DNA from 3 places in the Streptomyces sp. NPDC104309 genome. Region 3 is predicted to be linked to each of the others. Evidence: riboswitches for the same ligand, from Rfam matches in the RefSeq annotation. Region 3 holds a riboswitch; each other region holds the start of a gene.

Region 1 (10,455 bases), on a different contig from region 3:
CCGCCTGTGGGACGCCCATCTCGACCACCACCGTGTCGGGGCGCTGTGCCACCAGGCCGTCGAGGGCCTGCGTCATCCACGCGTGGCGGTGGGCGTCGCGGACGACCACGACGACGCGCCGCTCCCCCGCGGCCCGCAGCACGGCGGCCACGGGCTCCTCGGTCCCGCTGCTGTACGTGTCGGTCTCCGTGCCCGGCAGCAGCCGGCCCAGCTCCGCCGCGACGCCCCACGGGGTCTCGTCGCCGACCGCGATGTTCGACGCGGAGGTGAACGCGGCGACGTACGCGGCCTCGGTCAGCGGCTCGGCGAAACCGGTCACCCGGACCGCGCGGCGGGCGGCGACCAGGCCGATGCCGGAAGCGATTCCGGTGCCGGGCGCGGTCCCCTCCCGCACTGCCGCACCCGGCTGCGAACCGGCCCTGTCCCGGGCCTCCCGCGTCCACGACGCGAGGGCACGTACCCGTGCGGCCGCGTCCGCGAGCCGCTCCTCGGCGAGTTCACCGCCGCGTACCGCCGCGACCAGCGCGTCGCGCAGCCGTTGCACCGTGCCGTCGTCCTCAAGACCGCCACCGACGCACAGGGCGTCGGCTCCGGCGGCGATCGCGAGGACGGAGCCGCGCTCGATGCCGTACGTCGCGGCAATGGCCTGCATCTCCACGGCGTCGGTGACGATCAGACCGTCGTACCCCAGCTCCTCGCGCAGCAGACCGGTGAGGATCCGCGGGCTCACTGTCGCGGGGTGGTCGGGGTCGAGAGCGGGCAGCAGGATGTGCGCACTCATCACGCACTTGGAGCCCGCGGCGATGGCGGCCCGGAAGGGCACCAGTTCACGGGCGTGCAGGGTCTCCAGGTCCACCTCGATGCGCGGCATCGCGTGGTGCGAGTCGATCGCTGTGTCGCCGTGACCGGGGAAGTGCTTGGTGCAGGCGGCGACTCCGGCGGCCTGGAGGCCTTCGATGTACGCGGCGGTGTGCCGGGCCACGAGCTGGGTGTCGGCGCCGAACGACCGCACGCCGATGACCGGGTTGCCCGGGTTGGAGTTGACGTCCGCGGACGGCGCCCAGTTGAGGTTGACGCCGCACTCGGCGAGCCGGCGGCCCAGCTCCTGGGCGACCGCGCGGGTCAGCTCCACGTCGTCGACATGGCCGAGCGCGAGGTTGCCGGGGAAGGAGGAGCCGGTGCGCACTTCGAGGCGGGTGACGTCGCCGCCCTCCTCGTCGATGGCCACGAGGAGGTCGTCACGCTCGGCCCTGAGCTGGGCGGTGAGCGCGGAGACCTGCTCGGCCGTGCGGATGTTGCGGCCGAAGAGGGCGACGGAGGCGAGTCCCTCGTCGACCCTGCGCAGCACCCAGTCCGGGGCGGTGGTGCCGGTGAATCCGGGCTGCAGTACGGCGAGGGCGTCGCGGGTGACGGTGTCCGTGGTGGATATCAGGGTGGTCATGAGGCAGCGTTATCCCTTCACGGCGCCGTCGGTGAGGCCGCTGACGGCCCTGCGCTGCAGGAAGACGAAGAGGATGAGGATCGGGATGGCGAAGATCGAGGCCGCCGCCATGGTGGCGCCCCAGTCGTCGCCGAACTGGCTCTGGAACTGGGAGAGCCACAGCGGGAGCGTCTTGGCCTCCGGGTCCTTGTTGAGGATCAGGACCAGCGGGAACTCGTTCCACGCCGTGATGAAGCCGAAGAGCGAAGTGGCCATCAGGCCGGGGGCGAGCAACGGCAGGATCACCTTGACGAACGCCTGCGGCCGGGTACAGCCGTCGACCATGGCCGATTCCTCCAGCTCCTTGGGCACCGCGGCAACATAACCGCGCAGCGTCAGGATCGTGAAGGGGAGCACCATCACCATGTAGAAGAGGGTCAGCGGGACCAGGCTGTTGAGCATGTCCGCGTCGCGGACCAGCATGTAGATCGCGATGACCATGACTTCCCACGGAGCCATCTGCGCGATCATGAAGACCAGGATCATGCTCTTGCGGCCCTTGAACCGCATCCGGGCCAGTGCGAACGACGCGAAGAGCGCGATGATCAGCGAGAAGACCACGGCGAGCAGCGTGACGGTGAGCGAGTTCCTGACCAGGGTCAGGAAGTTCGGCGCGTGGTACGCCGTCTTGAAATGCCCGAACGTGATGTCGGTCGGGAACCAGACCGGTGTCTCGGTGATGATGTCGCCGGTCGGCTTGAACGCCGTGCTGAACATCCAGTAGACGGGGAAGACCAGGGCGGCGAAGAGGACGATCGCCGTTGCGTTGGGCCAGATGCGGCTGAGCAGTGAGCGCTTCACAGCTCGTCCTCCTCTTGCTTGAGAACGATGCGGAGGTAGTACGAGGTCAGCCCCAGCATGATCAGGATGGTCAGCAGCGAGATGGCCGCGCCCATGCCGTAGTGCTGGTTGCCGACACCCTCGACGAAGGCGTAGACCGGCAGCGTCTCGGTGAGGCGGTTGGGACCGCCCTCACTGATGGTGAAGATCTGCGGGAAGGCCTTGAAGACCCAGATGACCTCAAGGAAGGTCGTGGCGTAGAGGAAGGGCCGCAGGAACGGGAACGTCACCGAGGTGAAGCTCTTCCACACACCGGCGCCGTCGAGCGCGGCGGCCTCGTACAGCTCCTTGGCGATGGTGGTGGTCGCCGCGTACAGGTTGATCGCCACGAACGGGATGGACTGCCAGACGATCAGCAGGGTCACCACGAAGAAGGTGGAGAACTGCGATCCGGTCCAGTTGAAGTCGGCCATCGAGTGCCAGCCGAGCTTGTCCAGCACGTAGTTGACGATGCCGAAGCGCGAGGCGAACAGCCACTGGAACACCGTGGACGCGGCCACGACCGGCATCGCCCAGGCGAGCACCAGGCCGATCATCAGGGTGAGCCGCATCTTCTTGCCGAGACGGGCGAGCAGCAGTCCGACCAGGGTGCCGACGATCATGATCAGAACGACGTTGACGCCGGTGAACACGATCGTGCGGAGCGTGACCTTCCAGAAGTCCTCACCGGTGAGGATCTCCTGGTAGTTCTTGAAGCCGTTCCACTCGGTGACATGCTGGATCAGCTGTCCCATATTGAGGTTCTGGAACGACAGCATGACGTTCTTCACCAGGGGATACCCGAGGAAGATCGCCGTCACCGCGAGCGCGGGAACCAACAACAGGTACGGCGCTGCGCCGATACCCACCCTCCGCTTGCTTCCCCCGGGCCGCCCGACGGGTGTTTTCCCGTCCTGCCCGCGGACCGCGGCCGTCCGGGCCGCCTCCGTGGGATCGGTTTGCACTGCCATGCTCGCCATCTCTTCCGACAAAGCCCTACACGGAACGGTGCGTACCACCGGGGCGGCGGGTCGGGACCCGCCGCCCCGGCGCGGGACGCGCTACTGCGATTACTGCTGCTGGCTGAGGCGCTTGTTGAGCTCGCCCTCGACCTGCTTGGCGGCGTCGGCGGGCGACTTGCCCTGCAGGACCAGCGTCATGTAGGTCTTGATCGGGTTCGGCGGGTTCTCGACCGGCGCCCACTCCGGGATCAGCGGCGTGGTGCCACCGGACTTGGCGGCGGCCGGACCGGCGGCCTCGGCGGCGGGCTGGCCCACGGTGTACTTCTGCATCGCGTCGTTCTTCGGGGACCAGCCGGCCTCCTTGATGAGCGCGCCGTCGTTCTGCTCGGAGAGCGCGATCTTCAGGAACTCCTTGGCCAGGTCCTGCTTCTTGCTGCCCGCGGCCACGGCGAGGTTGGAGCCGCCGAGGAAGACGCCCTCGGGCTTGTCCGCCGTCTCACCGGGGATGGTGAAGAAGCCGATGTCGTCCTTGAGCTTCGGGTTGGCCTTGATGGCGGTGCCGGCCTCGTAGCCCATGGCGATGATGGCGCCGGTCTTGCCCTTGGCGAAGACCTCGGCCTGCTGCGGGGTGGCCTCGTCCTTGTCCTTGGGCGCCTTGGAGTAGGCCTGGTACTGCTTGTAGACGTCCATGGCCTCGGCGACCTTCGGGTCGCCCAGGTTGGAGACGTACTTGTCGCCTTCCTTCTTGACCGGCGAGACGTCCTTGCCGACGAGCAGGCCGTCGAAGAAGTACCAGTTCTGGCCGGGCAGGTAGATCGGCTCGGCCTTGCCCTTCTCCTTGATGGCGTCGAACGCCTTGAAGAGGTCGGCACGGGTCTTCGGAGTCTCGGTGATACCGGCGTCCTTGAAGACCTTCTTGTTGTACATGACGACGCGGTTGCCCACGTACCACGGCAGGGCGTACTGCTTGCCGTCGTAGACGGAGGGCTGGTTGACGCCGTCGGCCCAGGCGGAGCCGATCTCCTTCTTGAGGTCACCGAGGTCGGCGAGGCCGCCGGTCTTGGCGTACGCCGGGGTCTGGGTGTTGCCGATCTCCAGGACGTCCGGCGGGTTGGACTCGGAGAGGGCCGTGGTGACCTTCTGCTGAATGCCGTTCCAGTCCTGGACTTCGATCTTCAGCTTGGCCTTGGTCTTCTTCTCGAACTCATCGGTGACCGTCTTGGTCCACCCGGGCGGGTTCGATCCCGACATCGTCCAGACAGTCAGGGTCTGGCCCTGGTAACCGTCGGCGCCCGCCTTCTTGCCGCTGCCGCCGTCGTCGGAACCACAGGCCGCGATGCCGATCATCATGCCCGCGACGCCGATCGCCGCGATGAGCTTGCGCTTCACGCCAAACCCTCCTCAGGGATACTGCAACCCCGCCCACCGCGAAGACTTTCGACGAGTACTGCTGGGGCTGGACCTGGTCTTTAATGGTTTAGACCAGTACCGGGAGCTTGGCCTAGACCTTTAGGGGTGTCAAGGGTGTATAAGAAGTGCACTCGCGTCCGTTATAGGACCGACACCTAAGGGAGGGCGACGAGCCGTGACCGGACCGTGCCACCATGTGAGCCGCGACAGACGGAGGAGCCGGTGACGGCAGCAACGCAGCAGTCGGGAAGGCGGGCCATGGGTGCCGACGGGGGCAGTACGGAGAACGAGACGGGCGCGGCCACGCGGACGGCACGCGTCCCGAAGTACTACCGGCTGAAGCGACATCTCCTCGACATGACGGACACCATGCCGCCAGGCACCCCCGTGCCGCCGGAACGGACCCTGGCCGCCGAGTTCGACACCTCGCGCACGACCGTGCGCCAGGCGCTCCAGGAGCTGGTCGTCGAGGGCCGGTTGGAGCGCATCCAGGGCAAGGGCACCTTCGTCGCCAAGCCGAAGGTCTCGCAGGCCCTGCAACTCACCTCGTACACCGAGGACATGCGCGCCCAGGGGCTGGAACCGACGTCCCAGTTGCTGGACATCGGCTATGTCACGGCCGACGACACGCTCGCCGGGCTGCTCGACATCACGGCCGGTGGCCGCGTGCTGCGGATCGAGCGTCTGCGGCTCGCCAGCGGGGAGCCGATGGCGATCGAGACCACGCACCTTTCGGCCAAACGCTTTCCCGCGCTGCGCCGTTCGCTGGTGAAGTACACCTCGCTCTACACCGCGCTGGCCGAGGTGTACGACGTCCGGCTGGCCGAGGCCGAGGAGACCATCGAGACCTCGCTCGCCACCCCGCGCGAGGCCGGACTGCTCGGTACGGATGTGGGCCTGCCGATGCTGATGCTGTCCCGGCACTCGCTGGACGGGCGGGGCGAGCCGGTGGAGTGGGTGCGCTCGGTCTACCGCGGCGACCGGTACAAGTTCGTGGCGCGCCTGAAGCGGCCGACGGACTGACCCCGGACGCGGCGGCCGGCGAATTCCGGCCCTCGCACTCGCACACCCGGCCGTCGACGGCCTCCGTGGAACGCATCACTCCACGGGGGCCGTTCGGCTGTCTCCGTACGAGCCGGCTCCCGCACGTTTGACAACATTCCGAACATTCGATCCCATTCGCGGGGCCGTTGCCGGACCGCAATGCGGACAGGGGGTGACGGTGACCGGAAGCCTCCCCTAGATTTCCTGCGCATTACAACAGGTGATCAGCGAGGGGACGGAGTCGCCGCATGCCGGCAGAGCCTGAAGGAAAACCGCCCACCATCACGCCCGTGCGGGTAATCATCGCCCTCTGTCTCGTCGCGCCGTTCGTGGCGATGCTCTGGGTGAGTTCGTACGCGAAGGTGGACCCCACCTTCATCGGCATCCCGTTCTTCTACTGGTACCAGATGCTCTGGGTGCTGATCTCCACCGCGCTCACGATGGTCGCGTACAAGCTGTGGCAGCGTGACCAGCGCGCCCGCAAGGGGGGTGCGTCGGCATGAAGGACGGCGTGAACGGCGTCGCGCTCGGCGTCTTCATCTTCTTCTTCCTGGCCGTCACGGTCATGGGCTTCCTCGCGGCACGCTGGCGCAAGGCCGAGAACGAGGCCAGCCTCGACGAATGGGGCCTGGGCGGACGGTCGTTCGGCACCTGGGTCACCTGGTTCCTGCTCGGCGGCGACCTGTACACCGCGTACACCTTCGTCGCCGTGCCCGCGGCGATCTACGCGGCGGGCGCGGCCGGCTTCTTCGCCGTGCCGTACACCATCCTCGTGTACCCGCTGATCTTCACCTTCCTGCCGCGGCTCTGGTCGGTCTCGCACAAGCACGGCTACGTGACCACCTCGGACTTCGTCCGCGGGCGCTTCGGCTCGAAGGGGCTGTCGCTGGCGGTCGCCGTCACGGGCATCCTCGCCACGATGCCGTACATCGCGCTCCAACTCGTCGGCATCCAGGCGGTGCTGGACGTGATGGGCGTCGGTGGCGGCGAGAACACCCACTGGTTCGTCAAGGACCTGCCGCTGCTGATCGCGTTCGCGGTGCTCGCCGCGTACACCTACTCGTCCGGCCTGCGGGCACCGGCGCTGATCGCGTTCGTCAAGGACGGGCTGATCTACCTGGTCATCGTGGTGGCGATCATCTACATCCCGATCAAGCTCGGCGGCTTCGACGACATCTTCGCCAAGGCGGGCGAGGCGTTCTCGCAGACCAACCCGGCGACCGGCAAGCCGCGCGGCGCGCTGGCACCCGGCGAGGCGGGCCAATGGGGTTACGCCACCCTGGCGTTGGGCTCGGCGCTGGCGCTCTTCATGTATCCGCACTCGATCACGGCGACGCTCTCCAGCCGCAGCCGCAACGTGATCCGGCGCAACACCACGATCCTGCCGCTGTACTCGCTGATGCTGGGCCTGCTCGCGCTGCTCGGCTTCATGGCGATCGCCGCCGGGATCAAGGTGGACAACGGGCAGTTGGCCATCCCTCAGCTGTTCGAGGACATGTTCCCGGACTGGTTCGCGGGCGTCGCGTTCGCCGCCATCGGCATCGGCGCGCTGGTGCCCGCGGCGATCATGTCGATCGCCGCGGCGAACCTCTTCACCCGCAACATCTACAAGGACTTCCTGAAGCCGGACGCCACCCCGGAGCAGGAGACCAAGGTCTCCAAGCTGGCGTCCCTGCTGGTGAAGGTCGGCGCGCTCGCCTTCGTCCTGACCATGGACAAGACGGTCGCGATCAACTTCCAGCTGCTCGGCGGGATCTGGATCCTCCAGACGATGCCGGCCCTGGTCGGCGGGCTGTTCACCCGCTGGTTCCACCGCTGGGCGCTGCTCGCGGGCTGGGCGGTCGGCATGGTGTACGGCACGGTGGCCGCGTACGGGGTCGCCAGCCCGACCCAGGCGCACTTCGGCGGTTCGTCCAAGGAGATTCCCGGCATCGGCGAGATCGGCTACATCGGTCTGACGGCGTTCGTGCTGAACGTGGTCGTGACGGTGGTGCTCACCTTCGTCCTGAACGCCGTGAAGGCGCCCGCCGGAATCGACGAGACCTCCCCGGGCGACTACACGGCCGACTCGGGCGACCCGGGCGTCCAGGCGGCGCTCCCGCCGGCCACGGCCGGAGCGCCGGGCGGCGGCCACTGACGAGCGCTCCGACACCGGCCGACGGCCCGTCGAGCCCCCTTCTGCGGGGCGCGGCGGGCCGTCCGTGCGATCGGGGCCGGGCGGCCCCGGAGAGGGCCGCACAGCTCGTTCTGTGGGCTTGGCCCGAGTCGGCCGACACAACATGTGGGGGCTGCCTCATCGGGCGGCCCCCACATGTATGCTCATGCTCGCTGTCGCCGCAGGGGAATCCGGTGCGAATCCGGAACTGTCCCGCAACGGTGTGTTCGGTGCGCTTTTGCGCACCCCCGAGTAAGTCCGAGGACCTGCCGACAGCGCATCCGGCTCGACCGAACCGGATGCCAGACGTCCGGGCCTCGCGGATGGGCCGGTGGACGCCGTACGGAGTGCTGCCCCGCTCGGGCCCACCTCTGCCCGGCTGCCCCGTTCCCCGCCGGCCCCGAGCCGAGCGAGGGAGAGCACCACGTGACCATCGCGCCAGCCGATCCGGCTTCAGTCGCCGTGTCCGAAGCGGCCGAGTCCGAGGGGACCGCACACGACGGGCCGGGGACCGCACTGCTGCGGACCCTGACCGACCTCACCGTCGATCTGCCCGACACCGACCCCGGTCGTGTCGCCGCCGCCGCGCTGCGCGGGCGCAGCGCCCGGTCGGACGAGGCCGAGCTGCGCTCGCTGGCCACCGAGGCCGCCGCGGGGCTGATCTCCGAGGACCCCGCCTACTCCCGTCTCGCCGCCAGGCTCCTGACCCGCGCCATCGTGGACGAGGCGGCCGGCCAGGGCGCCGTCTCCTTCTCCTCCTCCGTCGCCGTCGGGCACCGCGAGGGCCTGATCGCGGACCGTACCGCCGAGTTCGTCGCGCTGCACGCGGACGCCCTCGACGCGCTGGTGGAACGCTCGCTCACCGACGGCGCCGACGACCGGTTCGGCTACTTCGGGCTGCGGACCCTGCACAGCCGCTATCTGCTGCGCCACCCGCACACCCGCCAGGTCATCGAGACGCCCCAGCACTTCATGCTGCGGGTCGCGTCCGGTCTCGCCGAGGACGATTCGCGACGCGCCCTGGACGAAGTGACCGCGCTGTACGGGCTGATGAGCCGGCTCGACTATCTGCCCTCCTCGCCGACCCTGTTCAACTCCGGTACCCGGCACCCGCAGATGTCCTCCTGCTATCTGCTGGACTCCCCGCTCGACGAGCTCGACTCGATCTACGACCGCTACCACCAGGTGGCGCGGCTCTCGAAGCACGCGGGCGGCATCGGGCTCTCGTACTCCCGTATCCGCGCCCGCGGTTCGCTGATCCGCGGCACCAACGGGCACTCCAACGGCATCGTGCCGTTCCTGAAGACGCTCGACGCCTCCGTCGCCGCGGTCAACCAGGGGGGCCGCCGCAAGGGTGCCGCCGCCGTCTACCTGGAGACGTGGCACGCGGACATCGAGGAGTTCCTGGAGCTGCGCGACAACACGGGCGAGGACCAGCGGCGTACGCACAACCTCAACCTGGCGCACTGGATCCCGGACGAGTTCATGCGCCGGGTCGACACGGACGGCGACTGGTCGCTGTTCTCGCCCGCGGACGTGCCCGAGCTGGTCGACCTGTGGGGCGACGACTTCGACGCCGCGTACCGGGCCGCCGAGGCCAAGGGGCTGGCCCGCAAGTCGATGCCGGCCCGCGAGCTGTACGGCCGGATGATGCGTACCCTCGCCCAGACCGGCCAGGGCTGGATGACGTTCAAGGACGCCTCCAACCGGACCGCGAACCAGACCGCCGAGCCGGGCCGGGTCGTCCACTCCTCGAATCTGTGCACCGAGATCCTCGAAGTCACCGATGACGGCGAGACGGCCGTCTGCAACCTGGGTTCGGTCAACCTCGGCGCGTTCGTCGCCGACGGCACCGTCGACTGGGAGCGGCTGGACGCCACCGTCCGGACCGCCGTGACCTTCCTCGACCGGGTCGTCGACATCAACTTCTACCCGACCGAGCAGGCCGGCCGCTCCAACGCGAAGTGGCGCCCGGTCGGCCTGGGTGCGATGGGCCTGCAGGACGTCTTCTTCCAGCTGCGGCTGCCGTTCGACTCCCCTGAGGCGCGCGCGCTCTCCACGAAGATCTCCGAGCGGATCATGCTCGCGGCGTACGAGGCGTCCTGCGAGCTCGCCGAACGGTCCGGCCCGCTGCCCGCGTGGTCCGAGACGCGTGCCGCGCGCGGGGTGCTGCACCCCGACCACTACGACACCGAGCTGAACTGGCCGGAGCGCTGGGACGCGCTGCGCGCCCGCGTCGCGAAGAGCGGCATGCGCAATTCGCTGCTGCTCGCCATCGCGCCCACGGCGACGATCGCCTCGATCGCGGGTGTGTACGAGTGCATCGAGCCGCAGGTCTCCAACCTCTTCAAGCGCGAGACGCTCAGCGGTGAGTTCCTCCAGGTCAACGCGTATCTGGTGGAGGAGCTGAAGCAGCTCGGCGTGTGGGACGCGCGGACCCGTGAGGCACTGCGCGACGCGAGCGGCTCCGTGCAGGGCTTCGCCTGGATCCCCGAGGACGTGCGGGCGCTCTACCGCACGGCGTGGGAGATCCCGCAGCGCGGACTGATCGACATGGCGGCGGCCCGTACGCCGTTCCTCGACCA
Region 2 (10,455 bases), on a different contig from region 3:
GCCGGGCCGTACCTCGCCGCCTTGGGGGTCCCGGCAAGTACGGCCTCGGCAGCTTTGCCCAGGTCACGGGTGAACAACAGCGTCGTCGCCGCCCCGGCCAACATGCCGTTGACCGCGGCGTCGGCGTACTCCTCCCCCGGGCAGGCCCGCAGGGGCGGCCGCTCGATGTCGTTCCCGGCAACTGTCAGCCGACTGGGTTCGCACAGCGCGTCGTGCACCGCGTCGAACGCGGCGAGCCGAGCCAGGGCCGCCACCAGTTGGGTGGTCCGCAGTGCCGCGTCGAGCAGCAGCGGTGTGGGCGACTGACCGACGCCGTTGGCCGCCGCATACGCCGCGGCGAGCAGCAGATCGGTACCGTCGGTGCCCAGCGAGCGGCGCAGTAGGGCCCGCACCCGCGAGTCCTCCCGCAGCAGCGTCGCCACGGCCGATACCGCCTGGGGCGCCTGCTGCACGCGCGCGCTCCGCGCGGTCAGCGCGGCGGCGACCCCAACGGCGTCGCACGCCAGGCCGACCAAGCTCGCGCGCACACCGCCGGCAGCGCCCGGATGTGCATGGGCCAGCGTTGGCTCACCGACCTGCTCCAGACCGTGCCCGGCGGCCAATTCGGCCGCCGCGTCCGCCACATCCTCATCGGCCCCGTCCTCGGCAAGCTGTACGACGAGCCGCATCAGCCCCCCGTCCCAATAGGCGCTCACCACGTCGGGGTGCTCGCACAGCTCGGAAGCAACCTTCGCGGCCGCGTCCTCAAGACGCGCCACAGACTTCAGCGGAGCGTCCGGGGAGTGGTGCAGGGCGAGGTGCATACGCGATGCGGCGTGCCAGTACCCGACCTGAGGAGCCATGGCATTTCGGGCAGCCCTGCCGAACAGCAGCCCCGCCCTCGACACGGCCGCCGCGCCACCTACCGCACTCCGCACACCGGCGCTGACGATCTCGGTAGCCACGTGCCCCGCCGCCGACGCCGATGGTGTCATACGGCGAGTGGCCCGGACCGGGGCAGTGGCAAGAGCGCTGCTCAGCTCTGCAACGGGCAACAGGGGCAGCAAACGCGACAGCATCTCTCACCTTCACGGGCTCGTCGTCAGGCCGTTGTGCGGGACCGGGCCTTCGAGCCCGAGAGTGAGCGAACCTGCCACCCGGCGACGGGCAGCGGGCGATCAAGCACGCTGAGGGTGTTCAGCTCTTCTTCCGCCCGGCTGCCGCAGGCTTTCGCGCGCTGCCGCGCTGCCCGGACGGGCCGGCCTTCGCCTTCCCTTTCGCGCCGGTCGCCTTCGTCGACGTCTTGGCCGAAGCCTTCGCCGGCGACTTGGGCTTCCGCGAAGCCGTCGAAGCGGTCGACGCCTTGGCCGACCGGGCCGCCTGCTTGGCCCGCAGCCCGTGACCGGCACCTGCCGACTCCTCGGTCACGTCCTCACGGCGCGGCTGGGTCAGCCACACCACCGCGGCGCCTGCGACCGCCACCGGCCACTCGATCAACCCCACCGCACCGAGCAGACCGGCTCCGGCGTACGCCGTGACCCGCCGGGCGTGCGGCGAGACGACTCCGACGGAGTCCAGTACGCCGTCGAAGACACCCTTGACCACCTCGACACCCGGGACTCTGTCCACGACCGTCGTCATGGTCTCCATGGGGTGTGCCAAAACGTCCTGGACGGGATGCGTCGCCGGCTTCGTATCGCCGGAGCGTCGTCCAGCGGCCTTCACAGCCATGATCGCTCCTTCCGAAAGGCTGGCGAGGCGGACAGCGGCGCGCTGCCGTATCCCTCACCTTCCGACCTATCGTGTCAAACGTCCGCATACCCGGCAACGCTGATGGAGCCGAATGGGTACGCAGCGTAAACGCGCGGTGTACGGACAGGCTCGTTGTACTGACGGGCTCGCTGATTCCGCGGTCTGACAGACTGGGCCCCGAAATCTCAGGCGACGCGCGTCAGGAAACCGGTGTGAATCCGGTACGGTCCCGCCACTGTGACCGGGCTGCAGCAGCCCGGAAGCCAGACACTGGCCGCGCCGCCTTCTCCGTACAGCCAGGGGACGAGGACATCCCCCGGAAAGGCTCGGTCATGCTCCGGATCCGCCATGTACCACTCGCGCTCATACCGCTGCTTCTGCTGCCGCTCACCGGCTGTGGCTCCGGCACGGGCGGCGAGGGCAGGACAGAGGCCGCACCGGCCGCCGACGGTTTCCCCTACACGGTCACCAACTGCGGTACGAGGACGACCTTCGACGCCCCGCCGAAGCGGGCTGTCACCATGAACCAGCACGCCACCGAGATCATGCTGGCCCTCGGGCTCCAGGACCGGCTGGCCGGGACGGCCTACCTGGACGACAGCATCCTGCCGAAGTACCGGTCCGCATACGCCACAACCAAGGTGCTCGCGAAGGAGTACCCCTCCAAGGAGGTGCTGCTCGGTGCCAACCCCGACTTCGTCTACGGCGGTTACAGCAGCGCCTTCGACAAGGCCAGGGGCCAGGACCGGGCGGGGCTCCGGAAGAGCGGCATCAACACCCGGCTGAACATCGAGTACTGCACCAAGGGCAAGGTCGGTATCGATCAGCTCGCCACCGAGATCACCCAGGTCGCCAGGACCTTCGGCGTACCGGAGCGCGGCAGGAAGCTGATCGCCGAGGAGCGGCAGAAGATCAGGGCGGTCGAGACAGAGCTCAAGGGCTCCTCACATCCCTCGGTGTTCGTGTACGACTCCGGCGACAGCTCCGCGTTCACGGCGGGCGGCAACGGCATCGGCAACGAGATCGTCCGGCTCGCCGGGGGCAGGAACGTCTTCGCGGACCTCGATGGCACCTTCGGCGACGTGTCCTGGGAGCAGGTCATCAAGCGCAGGCCCGAGGTGGTCGTGATCTACGACTACGGCGGCACCACGGTCGCGGCCAAGAAGAAGCGGCTGCTGAACGACCCGGCGCTCGCGGACGTACCGGCGATCAGGAACAAGAGGTTCGCGGTACTCCCGCTGTCCTCGGCCGTGCTCGGCGTCCGGGTCGCCGACGCCGTGCAGGACCTGGCCGGGCAGCTGCACCCCGGTACCCCGTGAGCGCGGAGTCCGCCCGCCCCCGCCTGAAGGCCGTCCTCCGCTCGACACCCGTCGTGATCGGCGTCCTCACGGTGCTGCTGCTCGCGGCGGCGGTGGCCGGCCTGGCGCTCGGCCCGGTACGGATTCCGCCGGGCGAGGTGGTGCGTACGGTGCTGGGCGGCGAACGCACCGGCGCGTACCAGACGATCGTGTGGGAGGTACGGCTGCCCAGGGTGCTGCTCGGGGTCGTCGTCGGCGCCGGGCTGGCCCTGTCGGGCGCGGTGCTCCAGGCGCTGGTGCGCAACCCGCTGGCCGATCCGTTTCTGCTGGGCGCCTCCTCCGGGGCGTCGGCGGGCGCCGTCGTGGTCATCGTGCTGGGGGTCGGCGCCGGTGCCGCCGCCGATGTGGCGCTGCCCGCCGCCGCGTTCGCCGGGTCCATGGCCGCACTGGTCGCCGTCTACGCGATGGCCCGGCGCGGCGGCACCATGACGACCGGTCGGCTGATTCTGGCCGGGGTGGCGATCCAGTATGTGCTGTCCGCGTTCACCAGCCTGATTCTGGTGCTGTCCTCCCGGGCCGAGCAGGTGCGGGCGATCCTGTTCTGGACCCTGGGCGGCCTGGGCGGCGCCCGCTGGGACGAACTGGCCCTGCCCGCCGTGGTATTGGGCGTCGGGGCCGTACTCCTGATCAGCCTGGCCCGTCCGCTGGATCTGCTGCTGACCGGGGAGGAGGGGGCCCGCAGCCTCGGCCTGGACCCCGGACGTTTCCGGGGCGGGGTCTTCGTGCTGGTGTCGCTGATCGTCGGCGTACTGGTCGCCTACAGCGGGGCGATCGGCTTCGTCGGCCTGATGATCCCGCACGCCGCCCGGCTGATCGTCGGCGCGTCCCACCGCAGACTGCTGCCGGTGACCGCGCTCGGCGGGGCGGTCTTCCTGCTGCTGGCCGATCTGCTGGCGCGGACTGTGGCGGCCCCCGAGGAGATTCCCGCCGGGGTGGTCACCGCACTGGTGGGCGGCCCGTTCTTCCTCTGGCTGCTGCGCCGTTCCAGCCGTACCGAAGGGATCACCGGATGAGCCCGGCGCCGTCCCCGGCGGCGCTCGCCGCCGACGGGATCAGCTACGAGGTGGCCGGCCGCACCCTGCTCGACGGGGTCGCGCTGGACGCCGCCCCCGGCGAGACGGTCGGCCTGGTCGGGCCGAACGGCAGCGGCAAGACCACCTTTCTGCGCTGTGTGTACGGCGCCCTGCGCCCCGCAGCGGGGCGGGTCCTGCTGGACGGGGCGGACGCCGCGGCCCTCGGTGTGAAGGAACGGGCGCGGCGTGTCGCCGTCGTACCGCAGGACAGCCCCGGCGCCTTCGGCCTGACCGTGCGCGAAGTGGTGGCGATGGGCCGCAGCCCGCACAAACGGTTCTGGGAGCAGGACGACGCCGACGACGCCCACCGCATCGACCGGGCGCTGCGGCGTGTCGGCGCAGTGGCCCTGGCCGACCGGCGGTTCGAGGAACTGTCCGGCGGGGAACGGCAACGGGCCCTGATCGCCCGCGCCCTGGTCCAGGACCCGGGACTGCTGGCGCTCGACGAGCCCACCAACCATCTGGACATCCGCTACCAGCTGGAGATCCTCAGCCTGGTGAGGACGCTGGGCACCACCAATCTGCTGGTGCTGCACGACCTCAACCTGGCCGCTTCCTACTGCGACCGGCTGTTCGTCCTCAGCGCCGGACGGGTGGTGGCGTCCGGCTCCCCGCACGCGGTGCTGACGGAGGAACTGCTGGCGGAGGTCTACGGGGTGCGGTCCCGGATCGATGCCCACCCGGTCACCGGCTCCCCCAACGTCGTCTACCTCCCGCTGTCATGAGCGACAACACGTCCCCTGCCTGGACGCCCCTGCCGCACGGGCCACGCCGGCAGATCACCGAAGGCGAACCGTCCGCGGCGCGATACCCACCGTCGACGGCAAGGGGGAGAACAGGGTTCCCTGCCTGCTCCGGCTTCCCAGCAGGAGCAGGGCGCCTGCCGCTCGCACGTCCAGGGGCAGTCCCTCGTCGTGGAAGCACTGCTTGAGCCGGTCCCCGTGGGTGTCTTCATCGATCGCTTCGGGCTCGGCCTTGGCATGGTGCGGGACCAGCAGGTCCCGGCTGTGGCCGCGGACCGCGGCAGCCCGCTCGGCCGCAGGTCCCGGAGAAGTCCCCGGGGTCCGGTGTGGTTCGAGTCCGGACCGTCGACGTTCGCGCACGAAGGCCGCATCGCCCGACGGGCCGCGGCGGCCGCACCGGAGCACGGTGTGGTGATCGCCGGATCCGGCGAGAACTGGCTGCTCACGGAAGAAATCCCGGACGGCGGACCGGCGGCACACGGCCGTCCGCCGCAAGCCGCCGCGCGCATCCAGCCGGCATCCGTCGGGCGTACCGCCGAACTGACAGCCCTCGGCTGCCCCGAACGCGGCCCCGAGCAGCTGCTGACCGACTTCCGAGCCCTGGCGGACTTCACGTAGCCTCGGCCCGGACCGCGCCGGGGCCGGGCCGCAGCTCGGTGCAGTCCCCGCTCGGGCGCAAAGTCCCAGAGAAGTCCCACGGATGCCGCCGCCCCCTTCCGAACCAGCGTTCAGCCTGGCCAGAGAGGGGGCGGCGGCCTTTGCCGGTCAGATGTCCCGGAAGATCTCGATCTGCGCGCCCACGGAGTTGAGGCGCTCTGCGAGCTCCTCGTAACCGCGGTTGATCACATACACATTGCGCAGTACGGACGTGCCCTCCGCCGCCATCATGGCGAGCAGCACCACCACGGCGGGCCGCAGTGCGGGCGGGCACATCATCTCGGCGGCGCGCCACCGGGTCGGGCCCTCGACCAACACCCGGTGCGGGTCCAGGAGTTGCAGCCTGCCACCCAGGCGGTTCAGGTCAGTGAGGTAGATGGCCCGGTTGTCGTAGACCCAGTCATGGATGAGGGTCTGGCCCTGGGCCGAGGCGGCGATGGCCGCGAAGAAGGGCACGTTGTCGATGTTGAGCCCGGGGAACGGCATGGGGTGGATCTTGTCGATCGGCGCCTCCAGCTTGGAGGGCCGGACCGTGAGGTCGACCAGCCGGGTACGGCCGTTGTCGGCGGTGTACTCCGTCGTGCGGTCGCAGTCGACACCCATTTCCTCCAGCACCGCGAGCTCGATCTCCAGGAACTCGATCGGTACCCGGCGGATCGTCAGCTGGGACTCCGTCACCACGGCGGCGGCCAGCAGGCTCATCGCCTCGACCGGGTCCTCGGAGGGGGAGTAGTCGACGTCCACGTCTATGTGCGGGGAGCCGTGCACGGTCAGGGTGGTGGTGCCGATGCCGTCGACGCGTATGCCCAGCGCCTCCAGGAAGAAGCACAGGTCCTGGACCATGTAGTTGGAGGATGCGTTGCGGATGACGGTCGTGCCGTCGTGCCGGGCGGCGGCCAGCAGTGCGTTCTCGGTCACGGTGTCCCCGCGCTCGGTCAGCACGATGGGACGGTCGGGGGTGACCGAGTGGTCTATCTGGGCGTGGTAAAGCCCCTCGGTCGCGGCGATCTCCAGGCCGAACCGGCGCAGCGCGATCATGTGCGGCTCGATGGTCCGCGTACCGAGGTCGCAGCCGCCCGCGTACGGGAGCTTGAACGAGTCCATCCGGTGCAGCAGCGGGCCGAGGAACATGATGATGGAACGGGTCCGGCGGGCGGCGTCCGCGTCGATGGCGGACAGGTCGAGCCGGGCGGGCGGAACGATCTCCAGATCGGTCCCGTCGTTGATCCACCGGGTCCGCACGCCGATGGAGTTCAGCACCTCCAGGAGGCGGTAGACCTCCTCGATACGGGCCACCCGGCGCAACACCGTGCGGCCCTTGTTGAGCAGTGTGGCGCAGAGCAGGGCCACGCACGCGTTCTTGCTCGTCTTGACGTCGATGGAACCCGAGAGCCGGCGACCGCCGACCACTCGCAGGTGCATGGGCCCGGCGTAGCCGAGCGACACGATCTCGCTGTCGAGTGCCTCACCGATGCGCGCGATCATCTCAAGGCTGATGTTCTGGTTGCCGCGCTCGATGCGGTTCACGGCGCTCTGGCTGGTGGCGAGCGCCTCGGCGAGCTGACTCTGTGTCCAGCCCCGGTGCTGACGGGCGTCACGTATGAGCTTGCCGATGCGTACGAGGTAATCGTCTGACATGGCGAAAGGTTATCTCAGATATGAGATGAGACCTGTGGTGGGGTGTGGCATTCGGGTGACGGCAGGGCGTGGAGGCACGGAAGTTGCGCGGCCGGTCGCGTGTGAAGAGTGCGGCGACCGGCGCACCGTGCGTTCCATGGTTCACCCGGACATGCGTGACGGCGAACGGTGTACGTCCGTCCGGGGAATGGAAGGCGAGGGAGTCAGTCCTCGAAGCCGCCTTCGGCCAGGATCCTGTCGATACGGGCGCGATGCGCCTTCTCCCAGTCGTCGAGGGATTCACCGGCTTCCTTCGCCGACTTCTGCCGGGCATCGAGGAGTACCTGCGCCCGGCGGGCGCGGGGGGTGACCACGACGCCCTCCTCGTCGGCCACCACGATGTCGCCGGCGTCGATGTCCACACCGCCGCACCGCACCGGACCGTTGAGCGGCCCGACGGCCTTCTTGACTCCGGGGATGGGGACGACTCCCCTGGCGAAGACGGGAAAGCCCATGTCGCGCACCTCGGCGAGGTCACGGATCACCCCGTCGGTCACGAACGCCGCGATCCCCCGCCGCTGCGCGACGGCGCAGACGTTTCCTCCGGCGAGTGCGTAGCCCACGTCCCCCGCTTCGACGACGACGACCGAGCCGGGCTCCGCGCGGTGGATGGCCGCGTGAAGCATCAGGTTGTCGCCCGGGGGGCACCGCACGGTGAACGCCGGGCCGGCGACGCGCGGCATCGAGGGCCACAGCGGGCGGATGCCGAGGTCCATGACCTGTTCTCGCCCGAGGAGATCGGCGAGGGTGGTCGGAGAGATGTCCTTGAACTCGATGCCGTCGTTCATGTTCCTCCTTCGTCCGGCCACCCGTCCCGCTCCGCGCGCCGATACGTTCACCGCAGGACCGGACGGGTGGAGTGCGGCGGCGAGACTACCGAACGGCGGGGCGCGCCCGGCCCACCACGGAGGCTCATGGCGGCGGCATCGTCGCAGTTGTACCCGGCACGGGCCAAACGGTCCCTGAGCGGGCTCCGCTTCCTACGTCCCGGCATGCGCCACACCGTGACCGTACAGGCGCGAAGCCCTTGACCACACGGCCTTGGCCCTTGGGCGAGTGACTGCGTGGCATCCGGCCACAGAGCCTCCGCAAAAACCCGTTTGGCGGAACACGGCGACCACTGCTATTTTCCCGGAGGCCGTGCGAAAGAACGAGGAGGTGGTACCCGTGAACGCAGTATCGACATGGGTGCTCCCCTCCGGGGTCACGGTCGGGCGATAGGTCGTCCGGGAGCGCCGTTCAAGAGCACTCCCGAAAGGCACGACCATGCAATTCACTTCCGAACAGCGCCTCGACGACGGCGTCCTCGAACGCGAATTCACCCTCGGCGAGATCCCCGGCACCCTGTGGACGCCCGGATCCGCCGCACCGGCCCCGCTGATCCTGATGGCCCACAACAACGGCCTGCCCAAGGGGGAAGCCCGGCTGGTGGCCCGGGCCCGGCAATCCGCGGCGTACGGCTACGCGGTGGCCACCATCGACGCCACCGGGTGCGGTGACCGGCCCCGTTCCGCCGCCGACGAGCAGGCCCGCGCCGACCTCCGCCGGGCGATGCAGGCCGGCGAGCCGGTCGATGAGATCTTCGAGTCCTTCATCGGCCCGCTGGTCGAAAAGGCGGTCCCGGAATGGCGGACCACCCTGGACGCCCTCCTTTCGCTGCCCGAGATCGGCGGCCCGGTCGGGTACTCGGGGTGGACCGCCGTCGGCATTCGGCTGGCGGTCCTCGAGCCACGCATCGCGGCCGCCGGATTCTTCGCCGGAGGTTACGTGCCCCGCGCCCAGCGCGAGGAGGCCCGGCAGGTCACCATCCCGCTGCTGTTCCTGCTGCAGTGGGACGACGAAGGGAACCCCCGCCAGCGGGCCCTGGACCTGTTCGACGCCTTCGGCACCAAGGAGAAGACGATGCACGCCAATCTGGGCGGGCACGTCGGCACCCCGTGGTTCGAGGTGGAGGACGGGGACCGGTTCTTCGGCCGGCACCTGAAGTGAGGCCGGGCCGCCAGGCCGGCCGCAGCCGGTAGGCGCTGTCGGCCGGGACGCCGCTCATCGAGGACGGGCCCCCGCCCTCCTCGATGGCGGCGGCCGGCGGATGCACAACCGCCCCGATCGCGGCGGTACCGGCCATCGGCGGTACCAGCCGGTCGGGGCGGCGCCAGGGCGTGGACACTCCTGTCTCAACGAAGTTGGTCGTTCGCGCCCGCGCTGACCTGCGTGGACCGGATTGGGTGAGACGCAGGGACCCGGTTCGTCGAGAGAGATCTCGGGGTCGGGGCCGGAATGGGCTGAGTGCTGTCCCGGCTCAAGTTGGGTTACCGCTGTACTGGTCTGGCCTTCATGCTCTGGCGCCGGCGACTCCCAAGCCGTCCATGTAGTCGCGGACTCGCGTGATCAGTCCGTTGCGGACGTGGAGTATCAAGAGACCGGGGACGGTGAACTTGGTGGCCTTGGTCGTCGGTGTTCCCACCACGACATGCTCGGCGATGATCACTTCCGGATCGGCGGTCTCGTAGGCCGCGATCCCAGCACCAGCCCGGGAAGCGTAAGACGACTCGACGCACGGCCCCGTCTCTCCACCCCGGCCGGTACAGCCATCCAGCACCCCAGCGCACTCAGTCGCGCGACCGGGTTCGCTGAGACAGAGGCCCGAACTACTCGGTTCGTTGAGAAAACGATTCGATGGAGTGAGACGGGACAGCCCCGCCCGCGCATGACCGTTCGGCAGTGATGTACTAGAGTTATCTCGACATCGAGATATATGCCGAAGGCGCACCGCAGTCCGCCGCTCGGTAAGGGTTACCTAACTAAGCCTTACTTTAGCGGATGGTCGAGGGGCCGTAGGCGGCACCACGCGGCGCCCGCCGTAATGAGGCGCGGCGCGGAGTACGCGCACATTGATGAAGGAGACTGTCGTGTCGGCGAACAGCTTCGACGCCCGCAGCACGCTGCGCGTGGGCGACGAGTCGTACGAGATCTTCAGGCTGGACAAGGTCGAGGGCTCCGCGCGCCTCCCTTACAGCCTGAAGGTGCTGCTGGAGAACCTGCTCCGCACCGAGGACGGCGCGAACATCACCGCCGACCACATCCGGGCGCTCGGCGGCTGGGACTCCCAGGCACAGCCCAGCCAGGAGATCCAGTTCACCCCGGCCCGCGTGATCATGCAGGACTTCACCGGCGTGCCGTGCGTCGTGGACCTCGCCACCATGCGTGAGGCCGTCA
Region 3 (10,455 bases):
GAGCCCGTATCGAACCCCTGCCGCTGCGGTACGAGGAGGAGTCCGCCGCCCGGCTGGCCGCCCGCTGGCGCACCCTGGGCCTCGACGCCGTGTTCGCGTACAACGACGAGTACGCGATGCTTCTGATGCGGGCCCTTCAGGACACGGGTGTCGAGGTGCCCCGCGAGACGGCCGTGGTGGGCGCCGAGGACCTGATGCTCGGCAGACTGCTGCGGCCCCGGCTCAGCACCGTGCGGATGGAGCTGGCCACGGCGGAGCCGCTGGCGGACCTCGTGGACCGACTGGTGCGGCACCCCGGCGGTGCCCCTGCGCGTTACGACCTGCTGCGGGCCGGAGCCATCCACCGCGAGTCCAGCTGAGGAGCGGGATCCGCACGGAGCGGCAACGTGCGCACCACGCGCCGCTTGCCTAGCGTCAGGACCATGAGCCATCCGCAGAGCTACGAGATCCTGCTGGTCCCCGAATTCGCCGAGGACACCACCGACGCCATCGAACCAGGCGGTGCCATCCGCTCGGCGGTCGTGGCGGCGACCGGAGAGACGGGGGCATCGGGCTACCCCCGGTACGCGGGCGAAGGCATCGTGGCGGACATCGACACGGCGACCCACACGGTCGAGGCCCTGCTGGTCGACGGTGCCGAGTTGGACTACGGCCTCTCGGTCCGGATCAAGGAGCAGGGCGCCGGGAAGAACACCCGGAGCGACGCCGGGATCGACGCGGACGGCTGACCGGGCAGCCCGCTTCCGGACACGGAAAGGGGCCCGGCCGTCGACCGGGCCCCCACCCCGCTTCTGCGGCGCGCGGAGCCTACTTCTGTTCCTTCTGCTGCTCCTCGACGGACTTGCGGACCTCGTCCATGTCCAGCTTCCTGGCCTGCCCGATGACGTCCTCCAGCGCCGCCTCCGGCAGTGCGCCGGGCTGTGCGAACACGGCCACATTGTCCCGGACGATCATCAGCGTGGGAATGGAACGGATCTCGAAGGCCGCCGCCAGCTCCTGCTGCGCCTCCGTGTCGACCTTGGCGAAGACCAGGTCGTCGTGGCGCTCCGAAGCCGCGTCGTAGACCGGCGCGAACTGCCGGCACGGGCCGCACCAGGAAGCCCAGAAGTCGATCAGGACGAACTCGTTGTCACTGACGACCTGATCGAAGTTTTCCTTGGTGAGCTCTACGGTGCTCATGCTCAGTTACCTCTTCCTGTGCCCGCTCGGACCTGTCCGGCACAACGGTGCCCGGACCTGCGCTATTCCGCCTGCCCATGTGGCCGCCGCGCACACCCGCGATCAGACTGTCCTCATGACAGATGCATCCCTCAACACCGAGTACGACGTCGTGGTGATCGGAGCGGGTCCGGTGGGTGAGAACGTCGCCGACCGGGCGCGGGCCGCTGGACTGAGCACGGCGGTCGTCGAGACGGAACTTGTCGGCGGCGAGTGCTCGTACTGGGCCTGCATGCCCAGCAAGGCCCTGCTGCGACCGGTCGTCGCCCGTGCGGACGCACGCCATGTCCCGGGCCTCAGCGACGCCGTACAGGGACCGCTGGACTCAGCGGCGGTCCTCGCTCACCGCGACGACCAGGCCTCGCACTGGAAGGACGACGGGCAGGTCGCCTGGCTGGAGGGTACCGGAGCGGACCTCTACCGCGGCCAGGGCCGGCTCACCGGCGAGAAGGCCGTCTCCGTCACCGCCCCCGACGGCACGGAGCACCGGCTCACCGCCCGGCAGGCCGTCGCCGTCTGCACGGGCAGCCGTGCCGTCGTACCCGCCCTGCCCGGCGTCGACGGGGCCCGCCCCTGGACCAGCCGGGAGGCGACGAGCGCCAAGAAGGTGCCCGGCCGCCTCGTGATCGTCGGAGGAGGCGTGGTCGGGGCCGAGATGGCCACGGTCTGGCAGGCCCTCGGCGCCCGGGTGACGATGCTGATCCGCGGCAAGGGACTCCTGCCGAAGATGGAACCCTTCGCGGGAGAGCTGGTCGCGCGGGCGCTGACGGAGGCGGGCGCGGACATCCGTACGGGAGTCTCCGCCACCGCCGTTCGGCGTACGGCTCCGGACGGGCCGGTCGTCGTGGAGCTGGTCGACGGTGATCGCGTCGAGGCCGACGAGATCCTCTTCGCCACCGGTCGAGCCCCGCGCACCGAAGACCTCGGCCTCGAAACGGTGGGCCTGACACCGGGCTCCTGGCTCACCGTCGACGACAGCTGCCTCGTCGACGGCACCAGCTGGCTCTACGCGGTCGGCGACGTGAACCACCGCGCGCTCCTCACGCACCAGGGCAAGTACCAGGCACGCATCGCGGGCGCCGCGATCGCCGCCCGCGCGGCGGGCGTCCCGCCGCTGGAGACCGACCGCTGGGGCGCCCACACCGCCACCGCCGACCACGCGGCCGTCCCCCAGGTCGTCTTCACCGACCCCGAGGCGGCCTCGGTCGGTCTCACCCTCGCCGAGGCCGAGCGGGCCGGACACCGCGTACGCGCCGTCGACCACGACCTCGCCGCCGTGGCGGGCTCCGGCCTGTACGCGGACGGCTACCGGGGCCGTGCCCGCATGATCGTGGACCTCGACCGGGAGATCCTGCTCGGTGTCACCTTCGTCGGACCGGGCATCGGTGAACTGCTGCACTCGGCGACGGTCGCGGTCGCGGGCGAGGTCCCCATCGCCCGGCTGTGGCACGCCGTCCCCTCCTATCCGACGATCAGCGAGATCTGGCTCCGCCTGCTGGAGGCGTACCGGGACGAGTGAGCTCGCGCCCGCACCCGGGACGCCGACATACGCGCCGACATACGCGCCGACATACGCGCCGACATACGCGCCGACGTACGCGCCGCGCGGCGGCGGCGCGTACGTCGGCCGGGGCACGCCCCCGGCGGTCGCCCGCCGTCGAAATCGTCGGTGAACGTCCCCGCCGCGGCAGCGGCCCGGGATTCGGGGACGGGTACCTCGGCCGCGAGACCGGAGGAGGCCGAGACGGGAGCGAGTACGGGGAGGGCGGACACGAGCAGGCGCCGGGTGAGGTGCGAACTCGATCATGTCATGCCTGACCAAGAGGCTGCCAAGGCTCTGGTCCGGACCACGCTTCTTGCACGGAGGCGTGCTGTGCGCGGCCCGGGACGGGTGCCCGTCCCGGGCCGCGCCGCGGGTCAGTGGGCGGTGCCGGCCACCGTGGCCCGTACCTCGACGGCCGCCGAGACCAGGTTCTCCAGCGAGGCGCGCACTTCGGGCCAGCCCCGCGTCTTCAGGCCGCAGTCGGGATTGACCCACAGTCGTTCGGCCGGAATCGCTTCGAGTCCCTTACGGAGCAGGGCGACCGCCTCGCCTGTGCTCGGCACCCGTGGGGAGTGGATGTCGTACACGCCGGGACCGACCTCCCTCGGATAGCCGGCCGATGCCAGCTCGTCGGCCACCCGCATGTGGGAACGGGCCGCCTCCAGACTGATCACATCGGCATCCAGGTCGGCGATGGCCCGGAGGATGTCGCCGAATTCCGCGTAACACATGTGCGTATGGATCTGGGTGTCAGCACGGACACCACTGGTGGCCAGCCGGAACGCCTCGGTGGCCCAGTCCAGATACCCGGCGCGGTCGGCGGCCCGCAGCGGCAGTGTCTCGCGCAGGGCGGGCTCGTCGACCTGGATGACGCAACCACCCGCGGTCTCAAGGTCGTTCACCTCGTCCCGCAGCGCGAGGGCGACCTGGCGGGCGGTCTCGCCGAGCGGCTGGTCGTCGCGGACGAAGGACCAGGCGAGCATGGTGACGGGACCGGTGAGCATGCCCTTGACCGGCCGATCGGTGAGCGACCGCGCGTACGCCGTCCAGCGGACCGTCATCGGTTCCGGGCGGGAGACGTCCCCGGCCAGGATCGGCGGCCGGACATACCGTGTGCCGTACGACTGGACCCAGCCGTGCCGGGTGGCGACGTAGCCGGTGAGCCGCTCGGCGAAGTACTGCACCATGTCGTTGCGTTCGGGCTCGCCGTGCACCAGCACATCGATGCCCGCCTTCTCCTGGAACGCCAGCACCTCCTGGATCTCGGCCTCGATCCGCTTGTCGTACGTGGCGGTGTCGATGCGTCCGGCCCGCAGATCGGCGCGTGCGGTGCGCAGTTGGGCCGTCTGGGGGAACGAACCGATCGTGGTGGTGGGCAGCGGAGGAAGCCGCAGGCACTCGCGTTGGGCCGCCGCCCGCCGCGGATACGACGGTTCGCGGCGCACGTCGGACTCCGTGACGGCCGCGGCCCGTGCCCGTACCGCCGGGTCGTGGGTGAGCGCCGATCGGCTGCGCGAGGCCAGATCGGCACGGTTGGCGGCGAGTTCGGCGGCGATCGTGTCCGTGCCCTGTGCGAGCCCCTTGGCCAGGGTGGCGATCTCGGCGGACTTCTGCCGGGCGAAGGCCAGCCAGCGGGCCACCTGCGGATCGAGGTCGCGCTCGGCGTTCACATCGAGGGGAACGTGCAGCAGGGAGCAGGAGGCCGCGACATCGACCCGGTCGGCGAGACCGAGCAGGGTGCCGAGCGTCGCCAGGGACCGCTGGTGGTCGTTGATCCATACGTTGCGGCCGTCGACGACTCCGGCGACCAGCCGCTTGCCCGGAAGACCGCCGACCGCGGCGAGATCCGGCAGGTTGGCGGACGCCGGGCCCGTGAAGTCGAGTGCGAGTCCGTCGACCGGTGCCTTCGCCAGCACGCCGAGGGCCTCGCCGAGCCGGTCGAAATAGGAGGCGACGAGGAGTCGCGGCCGGTCGGTGAGCGCGCCGAGGCAACGGTAGGCGTGTGCGGTGGCGCTGAGCTCCGCCGCGGTGCGGTCCTGGACCAGGGCCGGCTCGTCGAGCTGCACCCACCGGGCACCGGCCGCGCGCAGATCGGCCAGCACCTCCGCGTACACCGGCAGCAGCCGGTCGAGCAGGGTCAGCGGTTCGAAGTCGGCGGCGACGCCCGGAGCGGGCTTGGCCAGCAACAGATATGTCACCGGGCCGACGAGCACCGGCCGGGGGCTGAGCCCGAGGGCCAGCGCCTCCTCGAACTCCGCGACCTGCTTGGTGGAGTCGGCGGTGAAGACAGTGTCGGGACCGAGCTCCGGCACCAGGTAGTGGTAGTTCGTGTCGAACCACTTGGTCATTTCGAGCGGCGCCACGTCCTGCGTACCGCGCGCCATCGCGAAATAGCCGTCCAGCCCGTCGGCTTCGACGGCGTCGCGGTGCCTGGCGGGTACGGCACCCACCATCACGCTGGTGTCCAGTACGTGGTCGTAGTACGAGAAGTCACCGGTCGGTACCTCGTGGATGCCGTCGTCGACGAGCCGGAGCCAGTTGGCGCGGCGCAGGCCGGCGGCGGTCTCCCGCAGGCCGGCCGCGGTGACACGGCCCTTCCAGTACCCCTCGACGGCCCTCTTCAGTTCCCGGTCTCCCCCTTGGCGGGGACAGCCGTACACGGTGGCCCGGGCTGCCGCGGCTGCGGACTTGCTGGTCACGGAACTCTCCTTCGCGAGCGTGTGTCCTGGTACGACCCCGGGACGTGCCGAAGGCGCGAAGGGAGGACGGAGCGGACCGAACCGTCGCGTCGTGCCGACGCGCCTGCCCTGCCCGATCCGTACGCCGACCCGCCCACGAGGTCACCGGGATCACCGTGCGCGTCCGACGCGCACGGGCAGTGGCAGGTCTTCGGACTCGCGGGCACGTCTCGCGTACGAGACACCTACTGGCCGTCGCTTCCCGGAGCCCGTCTCGGGTCCAGTGCTTGATGACGGCGGTCGTTCCCACTCACCGCTGCGGGGCAGTCCCGGATTCCCACCGGGTTCCCTCTTGCGACGCGCCTGTCTGGCGGACAGGGCGAACCAGCTGCCCCATCAGACTATGCGCTGACTACGGTCGCCGGCACCTCAGTTGTCCCGGGGAGTGGTGGCGGAGCGAGGATGCCGGTGCCGCGGAGCGGGGGACAGCGGCTGACCGCAGCGCAGGTTCCACCGTCCCGACCGACCGCTGAGTCCGGTCAGGGTGAGCGGGGCGACATCCAGCCGCCAGAACGCCTCCGCCGGCAGAGCGAGCGCCCGTACGACCACCGCCCGCACCACGGCGGGCTCGACGACCGCCAGCACACGGCCGCCCTCCTCGCCGTACCCGGACTCCAGTGAGTCCAGCAGGCCGCCGATCCTGGCGCAGAACTCCAGCAACGATTCGCCGCCGTGCGGGGCCGCCGACGGATCGGTCATCCAGAGCGACACCGCGTCCGGCTCGACGCCGCTCACCTCGGCCAGCCGCCGCCCGCTCCAGCGGCCCATGTCCCAGCCACGGACCGCGGGTTCGGGCCTGGCGCGCAACCCCAGCGCGTCGGCGGTCCCGGCACACCGTTCGGACGGCCCGCGCACATACCGATCGGCCGAGGGCACCGCCGCCGCGGCGGCGCGGGCCCGCCGGGCCCCGGCCGCGTCGAGCGCGGCGTCGTCGTCGAAGCGGGCCTCGCGCAGCGCGGCGTTGAGTGCCGGTGAGATCAGCATCACCTGTACCGTCATGAACCGGTCAACTCCCTGAACCGTGGCCTCTCGCGTGCGCTCACCATGGCATGCGGGCGTCGCGGCCCCGCCGACGGGACCGTGGCCCTGCCCGCTCCCAGGAGGTATCGTCCGACGGACATGACGAAGGTGTGACGGAAGTCCGGTGAGAATCCGGCACGGTCGCGCCACTGTGTACCCGTACCCGTACGGGAAGTCAGACCCAGCACCTTCGTCTCAGGCACCACGATCGGGACGCGTGTTCCCTCAGGAGGTTCTGCCATGGCACAGAGTGCTGCCCCCGCCACCGCCGTACCGGCGATCACCCCCATCTCCCTGAAGTCCATCGCCCCTTGGGCGGTCTTCTTCGGCATCCTCATGCTCGTACTGCTGTACTTCGTCGGCGCGGAACAGGGCGCCACCGCGGTCATCTCCGGCGAGGGTGTCCACGAGTGGGTCCACGACGGTCGCCATCTCCTCGGTTTCCCCTGCCACTGACGTACCGTCCGATCCTGGGGAAGACCTCATGAACTCCATATCTGTCAGAGCCCTGCTCGTCCGCGGCATGCTGGCCGGCCTCGCCGCGGGCGCGCTCGCGCTGCTCGTCGCCTACCTGCTCGGTGAGTCCCGGGTGGACGCGGCCATCGCCCTCGAAGAGTCGCACAGTCATGACCACGGCGGCGGTGAGGAACTCGTCAGCCGCGCCGTGCAGTCCACCGCGGGTCTTGCCACCGGTGTGCTCGTCTTCGGTGTGGCGATCGGCGGGATCGCCGCCCTCGTCTTCTGCTACGCCCTGGGCCGGATCGGCCGATTCGGCCCACGGGCCACGGCGGCCCTGATCGCGGGTGCCGCCCTGCTGACGGTGTACGTCGTGCCGTTCCTGAAGTACCCGGCCAACCCGCCGGCCGTCGGCAACCCCGACACCATCGGCCGCCGCACCGCCCTGTTCTTCCTGATGGTCGCCCTCAGTGTGCTGCTGGCGGTCGCCGCCGTCATCCTCGGCAAGCGGCTGGCTCCCCGCCTGGGCAACTGGAACGCGACGATCGCCGCATCGGCCGCCTACGCGGTCGTGATCGGGGTCGCCTATGCGTTCCTGCCGTCGTTCAACGAGGTGGGAAGGGATTTCCCGGCTACCCTGCTCTGGGAGTTCCGGCTCGCCACCCTCGCGGTACAGGCCACCCTCTGGGTGACCTTTGGTCTCGTCTTCGGCCACCTGACGGAACGGCTTCTCGTACCGAGGGCCGGCACCGTCGCGACGGGAGGCGGTACGGCGAACCGGGCCGCCGCAGCCGGCTGACCGGCGTACCACTACTCACCACCAGCGGACATCGGAACCCGCCGGGAGCCTCCCCGGCGGGTTCCGCCGTCCTGCCAGGCGCGGCCGTCCCCGGGGAACGGACGGTCGCGTACTCACTGCTCCTTGCCCTGTCGACCCCAGTCGATCCGGTAGTACTTCAGCTTCGCGTCCTCCTTCACCAGGCGCATGCCGACGGCTGTCATGACGTGCTGCGACGCGAGGTTGTCCAGGTCGGTGTCACCGTGGACACAGATCACCCCCTGCTCGCGGGCGAACAGCAGCAGCGCCCGCAGCGCCTCGGAGGCGTAACCCCTTCCCTGAACCGAGGGAACGAGGCCGTAGCCGATCGTGACGTGCCCGTTCTCGTCCGGGGCGCCGTGGAATCCCAGCCCGCCGATCACGACTCCGTCCTCACGGCGACATATCTCGTACGAGCCGAACGGGCTGGGATCACCCGTCGTCGCGCAGGCGTCGAGGAAGCGCTCCGCCGCGGCCGTCTCGCCGGCGGACGGGTATCCCGGCGCCCAGTCGGCCCCCTCGCCCGGTGTGCCCGCCATTACCCGCAAGGCGTCGGAGGCGCTCATCAGGCGGAGCAGGAGGCGGGGAGTCTCAAGATCGGTCATGACCGAGTGAAGTATCACGAGGGGCGGGCGGACGGCATCCGGATTGTCCGGGACGAGTGTCCGGCGAGCGGCGAGCGGCGGGACGGGGTCGTGCGGGGTCCTGTGGGGCCGGGAGAGCGCTGCGCGTAGCGCTGCTACGAACGAGGTAGCGTTGCTAACTTCCTGGTGTTGGCGTTGATCACGTCGGGTTGGTGAACGCACCAGCCGCCTGGAACGGGGAGCACCGTCATGAGCGAGCAGCCCACCACCGCGCGCCGGGTGGCGATCGTCACCGGGGGATCCCGGGGCATCGGCCGCGAGAGCGCCGAGCGGCTGGCGTTGGACGGTTTCGCCGTCGTCATCAACTACGCGGGAAACCGGACCGAGGCCGAGTCGGCGGCGGCGGCGATCACCGAGGAGGGCGGCCAGGCCATCACTTTCCGCGCCGACGTGGCCGACGAGGTCGCGGTCTCGGCCCTTTTCGACACGGCCGAGGAAACCTTCGGGGGAGTCGACGTGGTCGTGCACGCGGCCGGCGGCATGACGCCGGCGCCGCTGGTCGACACCGACCTGGAGGCGCTGGACCGGATGTACCGCACCAACATCCGCGGAACGTTCGTCGTCGACCAGCAGGCGGCCCGCCGCCTGCGCGAGGGCGGGGCGGTCATCAACTTTTCCAGCTCCGTGCTGTCGCTGGCCATGCCCGGCTACAGCGCCTACGCCGCGACCAAGGGCGCTGTCGAGGCCGTGACCCTGATCCTTGCCCGGGAGCTGCGCGGGCGGGACATCACGGTCAACGCCGTGGCACCCGGACCGACCGCCACCGCACTGTTCCTGGACGGCAAGGACGAGCAGACCATCGCGAAGCTGGCCGGTCAGCCACCGCTGGAGCGGCTGGGCACCCCCAAGGACATCGCCGGGGTGGTCTCCTTCCTGGCCGGCCCGGCCCGCTGGGTCAACGGTCAGGTGCTGCGCGCCAACGGCGGCATCGTCTGAGCGGCGGGGGTGACGCCGCCCGCCGTCGCCCCGCCTCATCCGCTTGATAGCGTCCGTGCGATGAGCACACGAGCACGAATCCTGGAAGTGGCGGCGCGTCTGGTCGCGGAGTCCCCGAACGGGGACATCTCCACCCGGGCCGTGTGCGAGGCCGCGCAGGTGGGGCCCCGGCGCTCCACCGCCACTTCGGGGACAAGGAAGGCCTGCTGTCCGCGGTGGTGGACCACGGCTTCGACACGTACCTGGCGACGAAGCGGCAGCGTGGCGAGAGCGCGGACCCCGTCGAGGACCCGCGCGACGGCTGGGACAGTCACGTCGAGTTCGCCCTGCAGAACCCCAATCTCTACCGGCTGATGAATTCACCGGCCATGCGCACCCCACCGGCCGCGGCCCTGGAGTCCCACCAGATCCTCACCAGGGACCTGGAACGGGCCGCGGCGGTGGGCAAGCTCCGGATGGCTCCCGAGCTGGCCGCGCAAATGGTGATGTCGGCCCATGTGGGCGTGGCGCTGATGCTCGTCGCCCGCCCCGCGACCTTCGGCGACGCGAGCATGTCGCGACGGGTCCGCGACGCCGTGCACGCCGCGGTCTTCACCCCGGACGTGTCCGGCACCGCCGCCGACACGGACCACGCGGGGGCCGCCGCGTCCGAGCCACACTTGCCGGCCACCGCGGCCCGGCTGAACGCACTGCTGCGGCAGTCGCCCGACCCGGGACTCACCGCGGCAGAGGGCGCCCTCCTGACGGAATGGCTGAACCGTCTGTCGAACGCCCCTCGCGACCGCTGAGACCCCTCGCGACCGTCAGGCGCCGGTCCTCCGGTCCCCGTCGACGTCGAAGTCGAAGTCTCCGGAGAATGCCGCCGCCATTCGCAGATGGCCGGTCGCCTCCGCGCTCCGTCCCTGACGCTCAAGCGTGCGGCCCAGCATCAGCCGGGCGTAGGGCTCCACCGGGTCGCGCTCCAGAACCGCCCGCAGTTCCGTCTCGGCCCTGCCGAGCCGCGCCGAGTGGTAGTAGGTCCGGGCCAGCAGCAGACGCGGGGAGACCTGCTCCGGTACCTCCTCGACCAGCCCTTCCAGAATC

The links. Region 3 has a riboswitch for cobalamin ahead of metE (5-methyltetrahydropteroyltriglutamate--homocysteine S-methyltransferase). Riboswitches for the same ligand answer to the same signal wherever they lie in the genome.
Region 1: it holds a riboswitch for cobalamin, as region 3 does, so the genes downstream of both, ACZ68L_RS13870 (ribonucleoside-diphosphate reductase subunit alpha) here and metE (5-methyltetrahydropteroyltriglutamate--homocysteine S-methyltransferase) in region 3, are expected to answer to the same signal.
Region 2: it holds a riboswitch for cobalamin, as region 3 does, so the genes downstream of both, ACZ68L_RS11970 (ABC transporter substrate-binding protein) here and metE (5-methyltetrahydropteroyltriglutamate--homocysteine S-methyltransferase) in region 3, are expected to answer to the same signal.

The regions. Positions count from the first base shown of each region.
Region 1 is NZ_JBVJMV010000008.1:1,386-11,840, reverse strand. It holds gene ACZ68L_RS13905 (glycoside hydrolase family 3 protein) at 1-1,441, opposite strand, end outside; gene ACZ68L_RS13900 (carbohydrate ABC transporter permease) at 1,451-2,281, opposite strand; gene ACZ68L_RS13895 (carbohydrate ABC transporter permease) at 2,278-3,270, opposite strand; gene ACZ68L_RS13890 (extracellular solute-binding protein) at 3,370-4,650, opposite strand; gene ACZ68L_RS13885 (GntR family transcriptional regulator) at 4,930-5,694, shown strand; gene ACZ68L_RS13880 (DUF3311 domain-containing protein) at 5,964-6,218, shown strand; gene mctP (monocarboxylate uptake permease MctP) at 6,215-7,852, shown strand; cobalamin riboswitch at 8,031-8,158, shown strand; gene ACZ68L_RS13870 (ribonucleoside-diphosphate reductase subunit alpha) at 8,297-10,455, shown strand, end outside.
Region 2 is NZ_JBVJMV010000006.1:325,064-335,518, reverse strand. It holds gene ACZ68L_RS11980 (HAD-IC family P-type ATPase) at 1-1,058, opposite strand, end outside; gene ACZ68L_RS11975 (hypothetical protein) at 1,177-1,710, opposite strand; cobalamin riboswitch at 1,873-2,024, shown strand; gene ACZ68L_RS11970 (ABC transporter substrate-binding protein) at 2,064-3,050, shown strand; gene ACZ68L_RS11965 (FecCD family ABC transporter permease) at 3,047-4,102, shown strand; gene ACZ68L_RS11960 (ABC transporter ATP-binding protein) at 4,099-4,887, shown strand; gene ACZ68L_RS11955 (hypothetical protein) at 5,077-5,523, shown strand; gene ACZ68L_RS11950 (helix-turn-helix domain-containing protein) at 5,671-7,200, opposite strand; gene ACZ68L_RS11945 (RraA family protein) at 7,404-8,027, opposite strand; gene ACZ68L_RS11940 (dienelactone hydrolase family protein) at 8,506-9,228, shown strand; gene ACZ68L_RS11935 (nuclear transport factor 2-like protein) at 9,572-9,727, opposite strand; gene acnA (aconitate hydratase AcnA) at 10,149-10,455, shown strand, end outside.
Region 3 is NZ_JBVJMV010000014.1:212,808-223,262, forward strand. It holds gene ACZ68L_RS22255 (LacI family DNA-binding transcriptional regulator) at 1-359, shown strand, start outside; gene ACZ68L_RS22260 (hypothetical protein) at 423-728, shown strand; gene trxA (thioredoxin) at 808-1,179, opposite strand; gene ACZ68L_RS22270 (dihydrolipoyl dehydrogenase family protein) at 1,295-2,737, shown strand; gene metE (5-methyltetrahydropteroyltriglutamate--homocysteine S-methyltransferase) at 3,136-5,460, opposite strand; cobalamin riboswitch at 5,626-5,843, opposite strand; gene ACZ68L_RS22280 (histidine phosphatase family protein) at 5,869-6,498, opposite strand; adenosylcobalamin (AdoCbl) riboswitch at 6,621-6,714, shown strand; gene ACZ68L_RS22285 (CbtB domain-containing protein) at 6,760-6,975, shown strand; gene ACZ68L_RS22290 (CbtA family protein) at 7,004-7,774, shown strand; gene ACZ68L_RS22295 (GNAT family N-acetyltransferase) at 7,888-8,397, opposite strand; gene ACZ68L_RS22300 (SDR family oxidoreductase) at 8,626-9,372, shown strand; partial or broken gene ACZ68L_RS22305 (TetR/AcrR family transcriptional regulator) at 9,433-10,160, shown strand; gene ACZ68L_RS22310 (tetratricopeptide repeat protein) at 10,176-10,455, opposite strand, start outside.